Haloactinomyces albus: one gene and its partner. The protein of the gene in region 2 interacts with the protein of the main gene of each other region in a pairwise test. Links are inferred from orthologs where the notes say so. Each region holds a gene or a part of one and is shown on either strand. Other genes may lie near its edges.

What was found. Proteins that work in one complex are often made in the same cells at the same time.
Region 1: the proteins of panC (region 2) and JOF55_RS18115 interact in binary tests that used the Escherichia coli proteins (3 or more experiments, as listed by UniProt). The link is inferred for Haloactinomyces albus from one-to-one orthologs.

The regions. Positions count from the first base shown.
Region 1 is NZ_JAVDXW010000001.1:3,785,332-3,792,277, forward strand. What follows is about bases 2,579-5,348. They hold JOF55_RS18115 (NUDIX hydrolase), read right to left. Parts: upstream 4,331-5,348; coding sequence 3,827-4,330; downstream 2,579-3,826. Other genes in these bases: arc (proteasome ATPase), read left to right, coding at 2,579-2,663; JOF55_RS18110 (aldo/keto reductase), read left to right, coding at 2,807-3,775; dop (depupylase/deamidase Dop), read left to right, coding at 4,475-5,348. In the rest of the region: JOF55_RS18100 (Rv0361 family membrane protein), read right to left, coding at 1-172; more of arc, read left to right, coding at 870-2,578; more of dop, read left to right, coding at 5,349-5,974; JOF55_RS18125 (ubiquitin-like protein Pup), read left to right, coding at 6,163-6,360; prcB (proteasome subunit beta), read left to right, coding at 6,538-6,946.
Region 2 is NZ_JAVDXW010000001.1:1,968,686-1,975,831, forward strand. Bases 1,845-4,814 are described here. They hold panC (pantoate--beta-alanine ligase), read right to left. Parts: upstream 3,819-4,814; coding sequence 2,871-3,818; downstream 1,845-2,870. Other genes in these bases: JOF55_RS09245 (type III pantothenate kinase), read right to left, coding at 1,845-2,144; panD (aspartate 1-decarboxylase), read right to left, coding at 2,247-2,741; JOF55_RS09260 (Rossmann-like and DUF2520 domain-containing protein), read right to left, coding at 3,815-4,687. Also shown: lysS (lysine--tRNA ligase), read right to left, coding at 1-1,221; more of JOF55_RS09245, read right to left, coding at 1,308-1,844; JOF55_RS09265 (PrsW family intramembrane metalloprotease), read right to left, coding at 4,988-6,241; JOF55_RS09270 (DUF6779 domain-containing protein), read right to left, coding at 6,307-7,146. UniProt on the Escherichia coli protein: Catalyzes the condensation of pantoate with beta-alanine in an ATP-dependent reaction via a pantoyl-adenylate intermediate.

The sequences.
Region 1 (6,946 bases), 1.8 Mb from region 2 along the record:
GTTGTTGACCCCAGCCCGGTTGGGATTGGGGCGCGCTCTGCGGGAACCGGCCGCCCGGTTGTTGCCCGTAGCCCGGTTGTTGCCCGTAGCCGGGTGGAGGGCCGTATCCGGGTTGGCCCCAGCCGCCCTGACCGGGTTGTTGCGGTCCGGGCTGCTGCGGTGGATGGGTCACGAGGTCTCCTCCTGAATCGTTGTCCGCATGCGCAGGCGGACCCCGGCTCGTCGCCGTGCTCCTGGGGCCGCTTCCCGTGCCTGCTGCCTGCCCTCGGCTGCGGATTTTCACTCGATCGTGTATTGGGACGTGCCATCCGCTGAGCAGGTTCCCCACCCGCTCCGCTTCGGCGGCACGGCGGCTCAGTAGATCAGAAACCGGTGTCGCGGTGGGCGGAATCGGAGCGATTCGTGCCTGCGGGATCCGGGGCGCCTGCCTGCGGTTGCGGGCGAAGGCGGCCCGAGACGGGTCGCGATCGGTGTGGCCGCCGCGGGAGAAGTGTGGGCGAGTTCACTTCTTACGGCTCCGTCGGCTTCCGCCGGAAGAGTTCCAGATAATGGGAAAGGGTGAGCTCGGTGGCCATGAAAAAAAGAACACCCGAATGCCGATGTGTCTACGCGCAGTAAGTGAGATACGGGGCTTTCGGTCTCGTGGAACCGGTGTCGAACTGTGTCGTATACCGTATGTGCATATCGAACGGAGCAACGGCGAAACACAACGTGTCCACGTTGTGGTCGACATTGAACTCGGCTCGACGCTTTCCGTAGGTATTTGCGAACTTCTGTGGCAGTCTGGTCTGTCCGGTGCACTTACGACGCCGCGATCGTGGGTGCTCGCCGGTACCGTGGTGGTACGAGCACGGGAGGAGGGTGCCGACATGCAGCACGACCGTCCCGGTAGCCGGCCTGAAGAGGGCGGGCAACAGAGCGGTGGCAGCAGTGCCGAGCTCAACAGCCAGATTCGGGAGCTCGAAGACGAGGTGACCTCGCTTCGCAGCAAGCTCAGCGAATCTCCTCAACAGGTCAGGTTGCTGGAAAAGCGGCTGGCCGAGGCATCCGAGAGAGTGAGTCAGCTCACTGAACGGAACGCCAAACTCACCGAGACCCTGAAAGAAGCGCGGAGTCAACTGACGGCTCTGCGCGAGGAAGTCGACCGGCTCGCCCAGCCCCCGAGCGGGTACGGGGTGTTCCTGAGCCGCTACGAAGACGGCACGGTTGATGTATTCACATCCGGCCGAAAGATGCGGGTCGCCGTATCACCGAACGTGGAAACCGAGAACCTCCAGCTCGGTCAGACAGTGCGCCTCAACGAGGCGTTGACCGTGGTGGAAGAAGGTTCCTTCGAACGGGTGGGCGAGGTCTGCACGTTCCGAGAGCTGCTACCGAGCAGTGAACCGGAGCAGCCGGCTCGGGCACTGATCGCAGGCCACTCCGACGAGGAACGCGTGGTCTGGCTGACCGCGCCGATGGTCGACGCCGGGCTGAAGTCGGGCGACTCCGTGTTGGTCGACAGCAAGGCGGGGTACGCCTACGACACCGTTCCCAAGGCCGAGGTCGAGGATCTCACGCTGGAAGAGGTTCCCGACGTCGACTACCACAGCATCGGTGGTCTGGGGAGTCAGATCGAGGAGATCCGGGACGCGGTGGAACTGCCGTTCCTGCACTCCGATCTGTACGTGCAGTACCAGTTGCGGCCGCCCAAGGGTGTGTTGCTCTACGGGCCTCCCGGGTGCGGTAAGACGCTCATCGCCAAGGCGGTGGCCAACTCGTTGGCCAAGAAGGTCGCCGCGTCCCGGGGTGATGAGGATGGTCAGGCGAAGTCGTACTTCCTGAACATCAAGGGTCCCGAACTGCTCAACAAGTTCGTGGGCGAGACCGAGCGCCATATCCGGTTGATCTTCCAGCGAGCCAGGGAGAAGGCCTCCGAAGGCACACCGGTGATCGTGTTCTTCGACGAGATGGACTCGATCTTCCGGACCCGCGGCAGCGGTGTGTCCTCGGACGTGGAGACGACGATCGTGCCTCAGCTGCTCAGCGAGATCGATGGTGTCGAGGGGTTGGAAAACGTCATCGTCATCGGTGCCTCCAACCGTGAGGACATGATCGATCCCGCGATCCTGCGACCGGGCAGGCTCGACGTGAAGATCAAGATCGAGCGTCCGGACGCGGAGTCGGCCAAGGACATCTTCTCGAAGTACCTCACCAAGGATCTGCCGATCAACGAGGAGGACCTGCGGGAGTTCGGCGGCGACCAGGCCACGACCATGGATGCGATGATCCAGACCACGGTCGAGCGGATGTACGCCGAGACCGACGAGAACCGGTTCCTGGAGGTCACCTACGCCAACGGAGACAAGGAGATCCTGTACTTCAAGGACTTCAACTCCGGTGCGATGATCGAGAACATCGTGGACCGGGCGAAGAAGGCCGCGATCAAGTCGGTGCTCGACACCGGTCAGCCGGGACTGCGGGTGCAGAACCTGCATGATGCGATCATCGACGAGTTCTCCGAGAACGAGGACCTGCCCAACACCACCAACCCGGATGACTGGGCACGGATCTCCGGTAAGAAGGGTGAGCGGATCGTGTACATCCGGACGCTGGTCAGCGGTAAGAACCAGGAGTCCGGCCGAGCGATCGACACGGCCACCAACACCGGTCAGTACCTGTAACGGTCGCCGGAAGGTGCTGACAGCACGAACGGCGGGGCGTCATTTCCGGCAGTGCCATCCTCCGGAGACGGCGCCCCGCCGTCATGTCGCCCCGCCGTCATGTCGACTGTCGGTGACAGCGCCCGGCGGTTACGTTGCCATCGATGGGTGATGCAGCACAGGTGACGCCGGAACGCATCGGGCCGGAACGCATCGGAGTGGGATTGGCCGCGCTGGGGCGGCCCGCTTATATCAACCTGGGGCGCACCGGCGTACTGCCCGGTGATCGGACCGTGCATGCGATGCGCGAGCGCACGGGCGCGGTTCTGGACGCCGCCTATGCGCGCGGGGTGCGCTGGGTCGACACGGCTCGTTCCTACGGCAGCGCCGAACAGTTCCTCTCCGAGTGGTTGCAGCAGCGTGGCCACGAGGACGTGACCGTGTCCAGCAAATGGGGTTATGCCTACGTGGCCGAGTGGCGGGTCGAAACCGAAGTCCACGAGATCAAGGAACATTCCGTCGACCGCCTGCGCATGCAGTGGCCCGCATCCCGGGAACTGCTCGGCGAGCATGTGAAGCTGTATCAGGTGCACTCGCTGACCAGCGACAGCCCACTTCTCGACGACGTCGAGTTGCAGCACGAACTGGCACGGTTGCGCGATTCCGGAGTGCGTCTCGGAGTGTCCACGAGCGGGGCCGCACAGGCCGAGGCGATCGAGTGCGCCCGGGCACTGCGGGTCGGCGGCGAGCAACTGTTCAGTGCCGTGCAGTCGACCTGGAACACCTTGGAACCGTCGGTGGGTCCCGCGTTGCAGCGGGTCCACGATGCCGGTTGGCACGTGCTCGTCAAGGAAACCCTGGCCAATGGTCGTCTCGCGGTGCAGCCCCCGGCCGGGCTGGCCCGGGTCGCACAGCGCCACGGTGTCACTCCGGACACGGTCGCACTCGCCCACGTCCTGGCGCAGCCGTGGGCGGACACGGTACTCATCGGCCCTGCAGGCGTCGAACAGCTCGAGAGCAATCTCGAGGCCTGCTCGGTGCGACTCGACGAGGACGACATCGAGGAGCTCGCGGCACTGGCCGGTGACCCGGCGACGTACTGGGGTGAACGCGCGACTCTGCCCTGGCACTAGAAGAACAGCGCTCGGGTTCACCGGGTGGTTGCTTCGGTCCTTCGATCGCTGTCACGACGCCAGCCACTCTTCGAAGAACTGACGTCCGTCGGGCACGAACGGCCACGACGGGTCGTCGAGCAGAGCGCGCAGTTCGGTGACGGGAATCCACCGGCCGTCGGCGACCTCCTCCGGCTGGTGGATGATCGGGCCGTCCCAGAAGATCTCGTAGAGGAACGCGTGAAACCGCACGGTATCCCGTCGATGACTGGTGCGGAACAGGAAGCGCGGAGCCGCGTCGATGCCGAGTTCCTCCGCGAGCTCGCGGTGCGCGGCCGCATCCGGTGCCTCGCCTGCCAGCACGACACCTCCGGCCCAGCAGTCGTGCAGACCGGGATGGACGTCCTTGGTGTCGGTGCGCCGGTGCACGTACACCGAGTGCCCGTCGAGCGAGCGCACGAGGACCGACGTAGCGGCATGCCAGAGGCCCTCGCGGCGCATTCGTGAGCGTGTGGCGCTGCCGACCGTGCGGCCGAGCGAGTCGTGGATCGCCACACGTTCCTCCTGCACGCTCACACGATGGATTCTCGCACCCGTCTCGTCCACTCGCTGCGTCTCGCCGGACCGGCGCCGGTCTTGCGGCGTATTTCGACCACGGTGCTCGACCGTGTCGACCCTGCCCCGGCACTGAGGGCGGTCGGAACACGTAGGCTGAACGGTATGCGGCGGATCATGGGAACCGAGGTGGAGTACGGGATCGTCGTACCGGGCGATTCGACGGCGAACCCGGTGCTGACCTCCACCCACATCGTGCTCGCTTATGCGGCGGCTGCGGACATTCCCCGGGCACGTCGTGCCCGATGGGATTACGAGGTCGAATCGCCCCTGCGCGATGCACGCGGCTTCGACCTGGGAGCATCCTCCAACCAGACCAACGGTTCGGAGGGCGATGACCTCGGGGCAGCCAACGTCATCCTGACCAACGGCGCACGGCTTTATGTCGACCATGCTCATCCCGAGTACTCGGCGCCCGAGGTGACGAACCCGCGGGATGCCGTGGTCTGGGACAAGGCCGGTGAGCGGGTCATGGAGGAGGCCGCCTTCCGGGCGGCCAGTGTGCCCGGAACGGCACCGATGCAGCTGTACAAGAACAATGTCGACGGCAAGGGCGCCAGCTACGGCACTCACGAGAACTACCTCTGCGCACGCGACACGCCGTTCACGGCGGTGATTTCCGGCTTGACGCCGTTCTTCGCCTCACGGCAGGTCGTCTGCGGCTCCGGCCGGGTCGGGATCGGCCAGGCCGGGGAGAAGCCGGGGTTCCAGCTGTCCCAGCGCTCCGACTACATCGAGGTCGAGGTCGGCCTCGAAACCACGCTCAAGCGCGGCATCATCAACACCCGGGACGAGCCACACGCCGATGCCGACAAGTACCGCAGGCTGCACGTCATCGTCGGTGACGCCAATCTGGCCGAGACCTCCACGTACCTGAAGGTGGGGACCACGGCGCTGATACTCGACATGATCGAGGCCGGGCAGCGTTTCGATGACCTGAAACTCGCCGACCCGGTACAGGCCGTGCATGCGCTCAGCCATGACCCGACATTGCGGCAGACCGTCGAGCTTGCCGACGGTCGTCGTTTCACCGGACTCGACCTGCAGCGTGCCTACCATGAGCGTGCTGCCCGGCATGTCGAGCAGCACGGTGGTGAAGCGATGGCCCGGGACGTACTCGACACCTGGGGCGAGGTGCTCGATCTGCTCGGCGGTGATCCGATGGACTGCGCGGACCGGTTGGACTGGCCCGCCAAGCTGCAGTTGCTGGAGAGCTACCGCAGCAGGGACAGCCTGGGCTGGGCCTCACCCCGGTTGCACATGATCGACCTGCAGTACTCCGATGTCCGGATGGGCAAGGGCCTGTACAACCGGCTGGTCGCACGGGGTTCGATGCGGCGGTTGGTCAGTGAGGAGGAGGTGCGTGCTGCGGTGACCGAGCCGCCGGAGGACACCCGGGCCTACTTCCGTGGCCGGTGCCTGGAACGCTATCCGTCCGCCGTGGCCGCCGCCTCGTGGGACTCGGTCATCTTCGATCTCGGCCGGGACTCGTTGGTGCGGATCCCGACGCTGGAGCCCCTGCGGGGCACGCGGGCCCACGTGGGCGAGCTGCTGGAGTCCGCCACGAGTGCCGAGGAACTGGTCGACTCGCTCACCGGTGGATGAGCGTGGGCTGCGGCGCGTTCCATCACCTGAAAAGATCACAGAGATATCCGTTCGGATGTGGGCGAATGTAGGATTCGCTAGGTAGTGTTCACGGCAGGAAGTCCCTCGTCCCGAGGTGCCGGTTTCAGCGATCGGCGGCTGTGGGATGCGAGAGGGGCATCCGCGAGGACAACCACCGGGAGGGCGAGATGTCCCAGGAAAAGACTCAGCGGCACGGTGACGGCGACGGCGGCGACGACGAAGCCACGGGTGCGGAAGCTGCCGGTCAGGAACGCCGCGAGAAGCTCGGTGAAGACGTGGACACCATCCTGGACGAGATCGACGATGTCCTGGAGGAAAACGCCGAGGACTTCGTTCGCGCCTACGTTCAGAAGGGCGGTCAGTAGTCAGTGTGTGCGGCGCCGGTCGGTCCCTGCGGGCCGACCGGCGCGCGTGTGCCCGGCAGCCGTGTGTGTCCGGCACAGAAATCCCGTCAATCGGTTCTCCGTCACCACTCACCACCCGAGAAGGTGTTCCCGTGACGGTGCTGCACCAGTTACTTCGAGCAGGAGACGATGTCGCTGATGGAACCCAGCTCGACTCGGAACTTTCCGGGCCAGGCCCTGCCGCCCGCCTACCTCACTCCGGGATCCTCGTCATTCACGGATTTCCTTCGCAGCGCGGCTCCTGAACTGATGCCCGGGCATCCCGAGAACGACACCGGCCAGGTCGATGCGCCGCACGGCACGACCATCGTCGCCCTGACGTTCCGGGGTGGAGTGCTGCTGGCAGGTGATCGGCGGGCCACGATGGGCAACCTGATCGCGCAGCGCGACATGGAGAAGCTCTACGTCACCGACGCCTACTCCGCAGTGGGCATCGCGGGCACTGCGGGGATCGCCATGGAGATGGTGCGCCTGTACTCCATCGAGCTCGAACATTACGAAAAGCTCGAAGGCGTGCCGCTGTCGCTGGACGGTAAGACGAACAAGC
Region 2 (7,146 bases):
GGTGCGGTGCTGCCGAGTCAACGGTGCCGTCTCCACCGGAAAGTCCCGCACGAACGTCGGAGCGTAGAGGTGGTTGCCGACGAGGTACTCCCACAGTTCCTCGACCAGTTTGCCGTGCCCGAAAGCGGGATCGAGCTGGGACAAACCGGCATCCTCGGCGTGCTTGCGCAGAGTTTCCACCGTCGTTTCCGGCGTGATCTCGGAACCCAGCGCCTCCGACAACGAGCCGTACATCGTCAGTGTCGACCACTGGCCGGACAGATCGTAGTCGGTACCGTCGGCCCAGGTGACCACCTGAGTTCCGAACAAGGACTCCGCGGCTTCCTGGATCAGCGCACGAGTGAGTTCGGCCATCGAGTTGTAATCCGAGTAAGCCTCGTAAAACTCGAGCATCGCAAACTCGGGAGAGTGGGAAGAATCACTGCCCTCGTTGCGGAAGTTGCGATTGATCTCAAAAACCTTCTCGATCCCGCCGACCACGCAACGCTTGAGATAGAGCTCCGGCGCGATCCGCAGGAAGAGGTCCATGTCGAACGCGTGGGAATGAGTCACGAACGGGCGTGCTGCGGCTCCCCCCTGCAGTGTCTGCAGCATGGGGGTCTCCACCTCGATGTAATTCCGCCGATGGAAGGAGTCCCGCAGCGCTCGCAAGGTGCCCGCACGGGTACGCACCGTATCCGCCGCCTGCTCACGCACGATCAGATCGACATAGCGTTGCCGTACTCGCGTCTCCTCGGCGAGGTCCTTGTGCGTCACCGGCAGCGGACGAAGCGCCTTGGCCGCCATGCGCCACTCGTCGGCCATCACCGACAGCTCTCCCCGGCGCGAGGTGATGACCTCACCCTGCACGAAGACGTGGTCGCCGAGATCGACGTCCGCCTTCCACGCGGCGAGGAGTTCCTCGCCGACCTCATTGCGGCTCAGCATCGCCTGGAGTTCGGTACCATCGCCGCCGCGCAGCGTGGCGAAGCAGAGCTTGCCGGTATTGCGCAGGAACATCACGCGCCCGGCCACACCGACGCGATCACCGGTGCCGGTATCGGCGGGCAGGTCCGGGTGAGCGGTGCGCACCTCGGCGAGAGAATGCGTGATCGGCAGGGCCACGGGGTACGGGTCGGCTCCCTCGGCCAGCAGCCGCTCCCGTTTCTCCCGACGCACCCGCAGCTGTTCGGGAAGGTCCTCGGTGCCGCCAACAGGGGTGGATCGATCCTGGTCATTCACGATTGTCCAGGGTACGGATCGTCTTCTCACCGCGTCGCACAGGCTCCACGGGTCCAGTACCGGTTTGTTCCGCGGCCGCGGGAACCTCAGCCGAAGTTACGGTCGAAGACCAGGCGCAGCCCGAGCAGAGTCAATTCGGGAACATGGTGCGAAATCATCTGCGACTCGGTGACGATCAGCGGTGCCAGCCCTCCCGTGGCCAGAACCGTGGTCGGACCACCGTGCGTCTCCTCCAGGTCCGCCACGATACGTCGCACCAAACCATCCACCTGCCCGACGAAGCCGTAGAGAATGCCCGACTGCAGGCATTCGACGGTGTTCTTGCCGATCACCGAACGCGGCCGGGCCAACTCGACCTTGCGCAACTGCGCGGCACGGGAAGCGAGAGCGTCCAGCGAGATCTCGATGCCGGGCGCGAAAGCACCGCCCAGGAACTCTCCCTTCGCGGAGATCGCATCGATGTTGGTGGAAGTGCCGAAATCCACCACGACACAGTTGCAGGCGTGCAGGTGGTGAGCGGCCAGGGTGTTGATCACCCGGTCGGCGCCGACTTCCTTGGGGTTGTCCACCATCAGCGGAACACCCGTGCGCACGCCCGGTTCGACGACCACACGCGGCACATCGCTCCAGTACCTGCCCAGCATCACGCGCAACTCGCGCAGCAGTGCGGGAACCGTGGACAACGCCGCAATACCGGTGATCTTGTCCGCATACTCGCCGAGCAATCCCCGCATGGTGAACGCGAGCTCATCGGCGGTCATCCGCGGCTCGGTTCGCATCCGCCAGTTCCGGACCAGCGGAGCCTCGGCCTTGGGGCGGCGCGCTGCACCGGCATCCGATCCCGGACCTGCCGTATCGCCTGCGGCATCATCGTAGAGACCGAGCACGATGTTGGTGTTGCCGACGTCGATGGCGAGCAGCACCGTCGTCCCTTCCTTCCTGTCGTCCCTGACACGAGTAGGCCGCGCCGTGGGAAATGCGGTTTCGCGCGAAACCGCATTTCCCACGGCGTCATCTCCGCCCCCTCACACCTCGGGGTGCTGCAGCAGAGCGTCGAGCTTCGCGGCGTCATCGGTTTCGGCCGGTGCGGTCTCACCGACCGCGGAGGTCACCGAGACCGCCGTACTCGCCAGCCCCGAGCCCGCCGGCGCATGCCCCGGATCCTGCCCCTGCTCGACGATGCGGTTGTCGGCATCGACGAACAGCACCCGCGGGCGCAGCGAGCGCGCCTCCAGTTCATCCATCACCCCGTAGGAGATCAGAATCACCAGGTCACCCGGATGCACCAGATGCGCGGCCGCACCGTTGATGCCGATCACCCCGGAGTCTCGCTCCCCGGTGATGACATACGTTTCCAACCGTGTTCCGTTGGTCACGTCCACGATCGTGACCTGTTCACCGTCCAGGAGATCCGCTGCCTCCATCAGAGCGGAATCCACCGTGACCGACCCGACGTAGTGCAGGTCCGCCTCGGTCACCGTGGCGCGATGGATCTTGGACTTCAGCATTGTGCGGAACATCGCAGACTTCCTCTCGACTCCCTGGGAGTGATCCACCAAGGCGGTGGAAGTGTGTGCGGCACGGACACACCGCACGGTCGGCCGGTCCTCCTGCGCACCGGCCGGGCAAGCACATCCGCGCCCGCATGCTCATGGCGTCTCCGGCGGAGAGGGCGGCGGCTCCACCGGGGGAGCATCCGCGGAATCACCGAGCGGCACCAGCGCATTGTCGATCAACCTGGTCTCGCCCACCATCGCGGCGATCAGCAGGCGGGCCTCCCCCTCCGCGGGTGCCGGGCCGAGCTCGATATCGCGCAACTCCAGGTAATCCACCCGGACGAGTGGCTCGCTGTCGAGAACCTCGCGCGCGGCGGCCAGCACCGCCTCCGGCCCCGCTGCCGCGGCATGCACCCCTGCCGCGAGTGCCGCAGACAGGCTCAAGGCCGCCTCCCGCTGTTCACCGGTGAGGTAGGCGTTGCGGGACGACAGCGCGAGACCATCCGATTCGCGGATCAGCGGAATGCCCTGAACGGCCACGCCGAAGTTCAGCTCCCGCGACATCCGACGCACCAGCGCGAGCTGCTGGTAATCCTTCTCCCCGAACAGCGCCAGGTCGGGGCCGACGATGTTGAACAGCTTCGCCACGATGGTGAGCACCCCCGCGAAGTGCCCCGGCCTGCTGGCACCCTCGAGCTGGTGGGCCAGCGATCCGGGATCGACGGTGATCCGCGGATCGGTGCCGTAAACATCCTCGCGTTCCGGCGCGAGGACCAGCTCGACCCCTTCCTCACGGCAGACCTCGACATCGGCGTCGAACGGGCGGGGGTAACGCTCGAAGTCCTCGCCCGGCCCGAACTGCAGTGGATTGACGAAGATCGATACCACGGTCACGCTGCCGGGCACGCGGCGAGCGCGGCGGATCAGCTCACGATGCCCCTGGTGCAAGGCCCCCATCGTGGGCACCAGCGTGATCGTACGGCCGGTGCTGCGCAGGGCCCGAGTGACCTTCGCCAGTTCCGCGGGGTGGCGATGCACGGTCACGGTCCCCGGGGTGTAACCGGGCCCGGCGCCGACGCTGTCCGAGGTGGTCGGTGTCATGGTTGCTCCTCGTCGAGTACGTCGCGCACCTCGGCGGCGTCGCCGGCGCGCAGTATGCCGGATCGGACGGAGCGCTCGGCGGTCCGCTTCGCCAGCTCGACATATCCGGGCACGACCTCGGGGTCCGCATCCTCCAACACTGCGAGATGCGTACGGACGGTTCCGGCATCGCCCCGCGAAACCGGACCTGTGATCGCACGGTCGCCATAACGCAAGGCGTTGTCCAATGATGCCGACAGGAGCGGTGCCATCACTCGATCGGCTGCTTCGACCCCGGCATCACGCAGCAGTTGTGCACACTCGTTGACCAGCGTAATGAGGTGATTGGCCCCGTGGGTGAGTGCGGCGTGATACAACTTACGAGCCTGCTCGGGGACCCGGACCGGTTCGGCGCCGAGCTCCAGAGCCAGCACTTCGGCGACGTTCCACGCCGCCTCGTCGTGTTCGGGCGCGGTCACCGCCACACAGGAGCTCGCCAGGCGCTCGATGTCCTCACCACGGCCGGTGAACGTCATGGCCGGGTGCAGCGCAACGGGCAGAGCACCGACTTCAGCGGCGGGAGCGAGCACCTCGACACCATGCGCACCGGAGGTGTGCAACACGATCTGTCCGGCGCGCAGGGATTCCGTGGCGACCAGTCCACGCACCATGCCGTCCAGCACATCGTCCGGTACCGCCAACAGCACCAGGTCCGCCTGCCGCACCACCTCGTCGGGCGGGCACACCGCGACACCCGGCAGCAGCTCTTCCGCACGTCTCACCGATGCCTGTGATACCGCGGCCACCGCCATGACGTGGTGACCGGCGCGCCGCAATGCGGCCCCCAGGACGGCACCGACTCGTCCCGCCGAGACGACACCGACACGCAGCCGAGGCCTCTCGCCTCGCCACGTCTCACCATCCTCGGGCCCATTCCGGCCCCGTGGCTCCGTAAACCCAGAAGACACGTCCACGTCGTCCTCCCAACCGTTCCGGTCCCATCTCCCGCGGGTACCGGACAGCGGCGCGAGAGTAACCGGAATGTCCCCCGCAGGTGGTCCTCAGGTGGCGAGGACCACGCCACGAATCCTCGAAGACCGGGCCACGCCCACGGGCACCGCGATGTGCGCACCGAAAAACCGCCCGGCAACCGGTGGTACCCGACACGAAATCGGGTCGCGGGCGTCCGATCACCGACCCGACGGCCGATTCCCGGGCGGCTGATTCCCGGGCGGCCGACTCGGAGTCATCCGGGTCAGCTCGCCCAGCTTGATACGCGCGGTTTCGAACGCATGCTGCGAGCCTGCCGCCGAACGACGCGCCGACTTGAGATCCTCGATCAGCTTCTCCCGACGTGCCCGACGCACGGCGCTGGTCGTACGGCCCTGCTCGGCGCGATGCTGCAGAAACGCCAGCTCGGTCACGGCAATCTGGTAGTCACGCACCGCCTTGGCGGCTTCGTGGCCTGCGCTGCGGCGTACCGTGCGCTGCCAGCCACGCCGCTCGGACAGGCTCGCGAGCATGTCCACCTCACTGGACACGATCAGCCCAGCCCGATGCAGCGCGGGCAACTGCTGTGCGACGATGCGCTGCTCTCGCTTGCGCTGCCAGATCACCAACCAACCGGTGCCCACGAAGATCGGCACCATGATCAGAAAGTAGATGTTGAGGAATCCCACACCGCCCAGCAGCGTCGCCCCGTTCCACGCCGCATGCAGCACGACGGCGAGCAGGTAGCCGAGCACGGGCCACACGAGACGCATCCCGCGAAGCCGAGTACCCGCCGCCAGCCCGATACCGATCCCCACCATCGAACCGAACAGCGGATGCGAGAACGGGGCGAGGATTCCGCGCATGATGAAAACCGCGATCACACCGCCACCGATGCTGCCCACACCGGCCTGCGCGAAGGCCTTGCCGAAGTAGAAGATGTTCTCGATGAACGCGAACCCCGCCGCAGTCAGCGCCGCGTACACGATCCCGTCGACGGCACCGTTGAACTCCGAACGGCGCCGGAACCACAATGCCACCACGAACAGTGCCTTGGCGGCCTCCTCGACCAACGGTGCCGTCACGACCAGTGCGAAGAACGTCTTGGCATCCCCGTTGAACAGGAAACGCCCGAAGCCGGTCATGGCGTCGTTGAGCAGCAACGCGCACGCCGTAGCGCCACCGGCTCCCCACAGGAAGGCACCGAGCAACAGCCGCGGAGGCTCCGGTTCCCACCGATCGATCCACACGATGGCGGCGAAGACCGCCCCGACCGGCAACAGCGCCGCGGTCGCACCCACCACGACCGCCAGGTAACCGACCCGTGCAGTGGCGATGCCGAGCATGCTCAGGCCGCAGATGCCGAGCACGATCAGGATCGCAACGGGCCAGCCCACGGCATGATGCTTGTAGGACTGGAGCCTGCGCGCACCCGAAAGATCAGGATTGGACACGGAGGAACCCTAAACGCAGTATCGACCGCCACACATCAGCCGGTCCGACATCTCCGCGCGGAGATTCAACCGCTGCGGCGGCGACGACGCCCGGCATCACCACCGGAGCCGTAGGCGGCCAGCAAGTCGACAACCGAGGTGCCCTCGGCATGCGCACCGTTCGTGGTCCGCGATGCCTCCTCGGAGTCGGCGGACTCCTGTGCTTGCCGACTCGCGGCCGGCACGTCCGCTTGCTGGTCGGTCCGCTGCTCCCCCTGCCGGGAAGGGTTCTCCGGGGGCACGAGCGGTGTAACGCCGGGGAAAGACGGATGTTCCCGATCCGCTCCCGGAGTGGGCTGAGCCGGAAGCGGTGTGCTCGGCCTTGTGGCTCCCCCCTCCGAGGGGCCTTGCGACGGTTCTTCCGGGGTGCCTTCCGGCTGGGGCGGCTGCGACCCGTGCGGAGGGGTCGGATTCACGATGTGCCCCTGAACCGCGGCAGCGGGAGAGGAATCCCGCGCCGGGTCGTTCTGCACCGGTACGGGACCGGGGCGACGTGAACCTTCGGGCCGGGGGTGTGCCACCTGCGGATGTGGCTGCCCCCCGGGCTGATGGGAATGCGATGACTGTGGAGGCAGCTGCTGGGGTGATGACGGCTGCTGGGGTGGCTGCTGAGGTGATGACGGCTGCTGGGGATGCGGCATCCGGGGATGTGGCTGCTGGAGCATCCCCGAGTGTCCTCGCGACTCCGAGTACCCGGACGAGTCCGGATCTGCCAACTGCCGAACCCGGGTGGACTCCGCACGCAGCGCCACTCGCTCGTACAGCACATCTCCGCCGACCAGTGTCTCCAGCGTCTCGCGGAGATGGCGCAACTCGGCACGCAACGACTCCACATCGGAGTCGGACTCCTCGGTGACCCGGCGCCG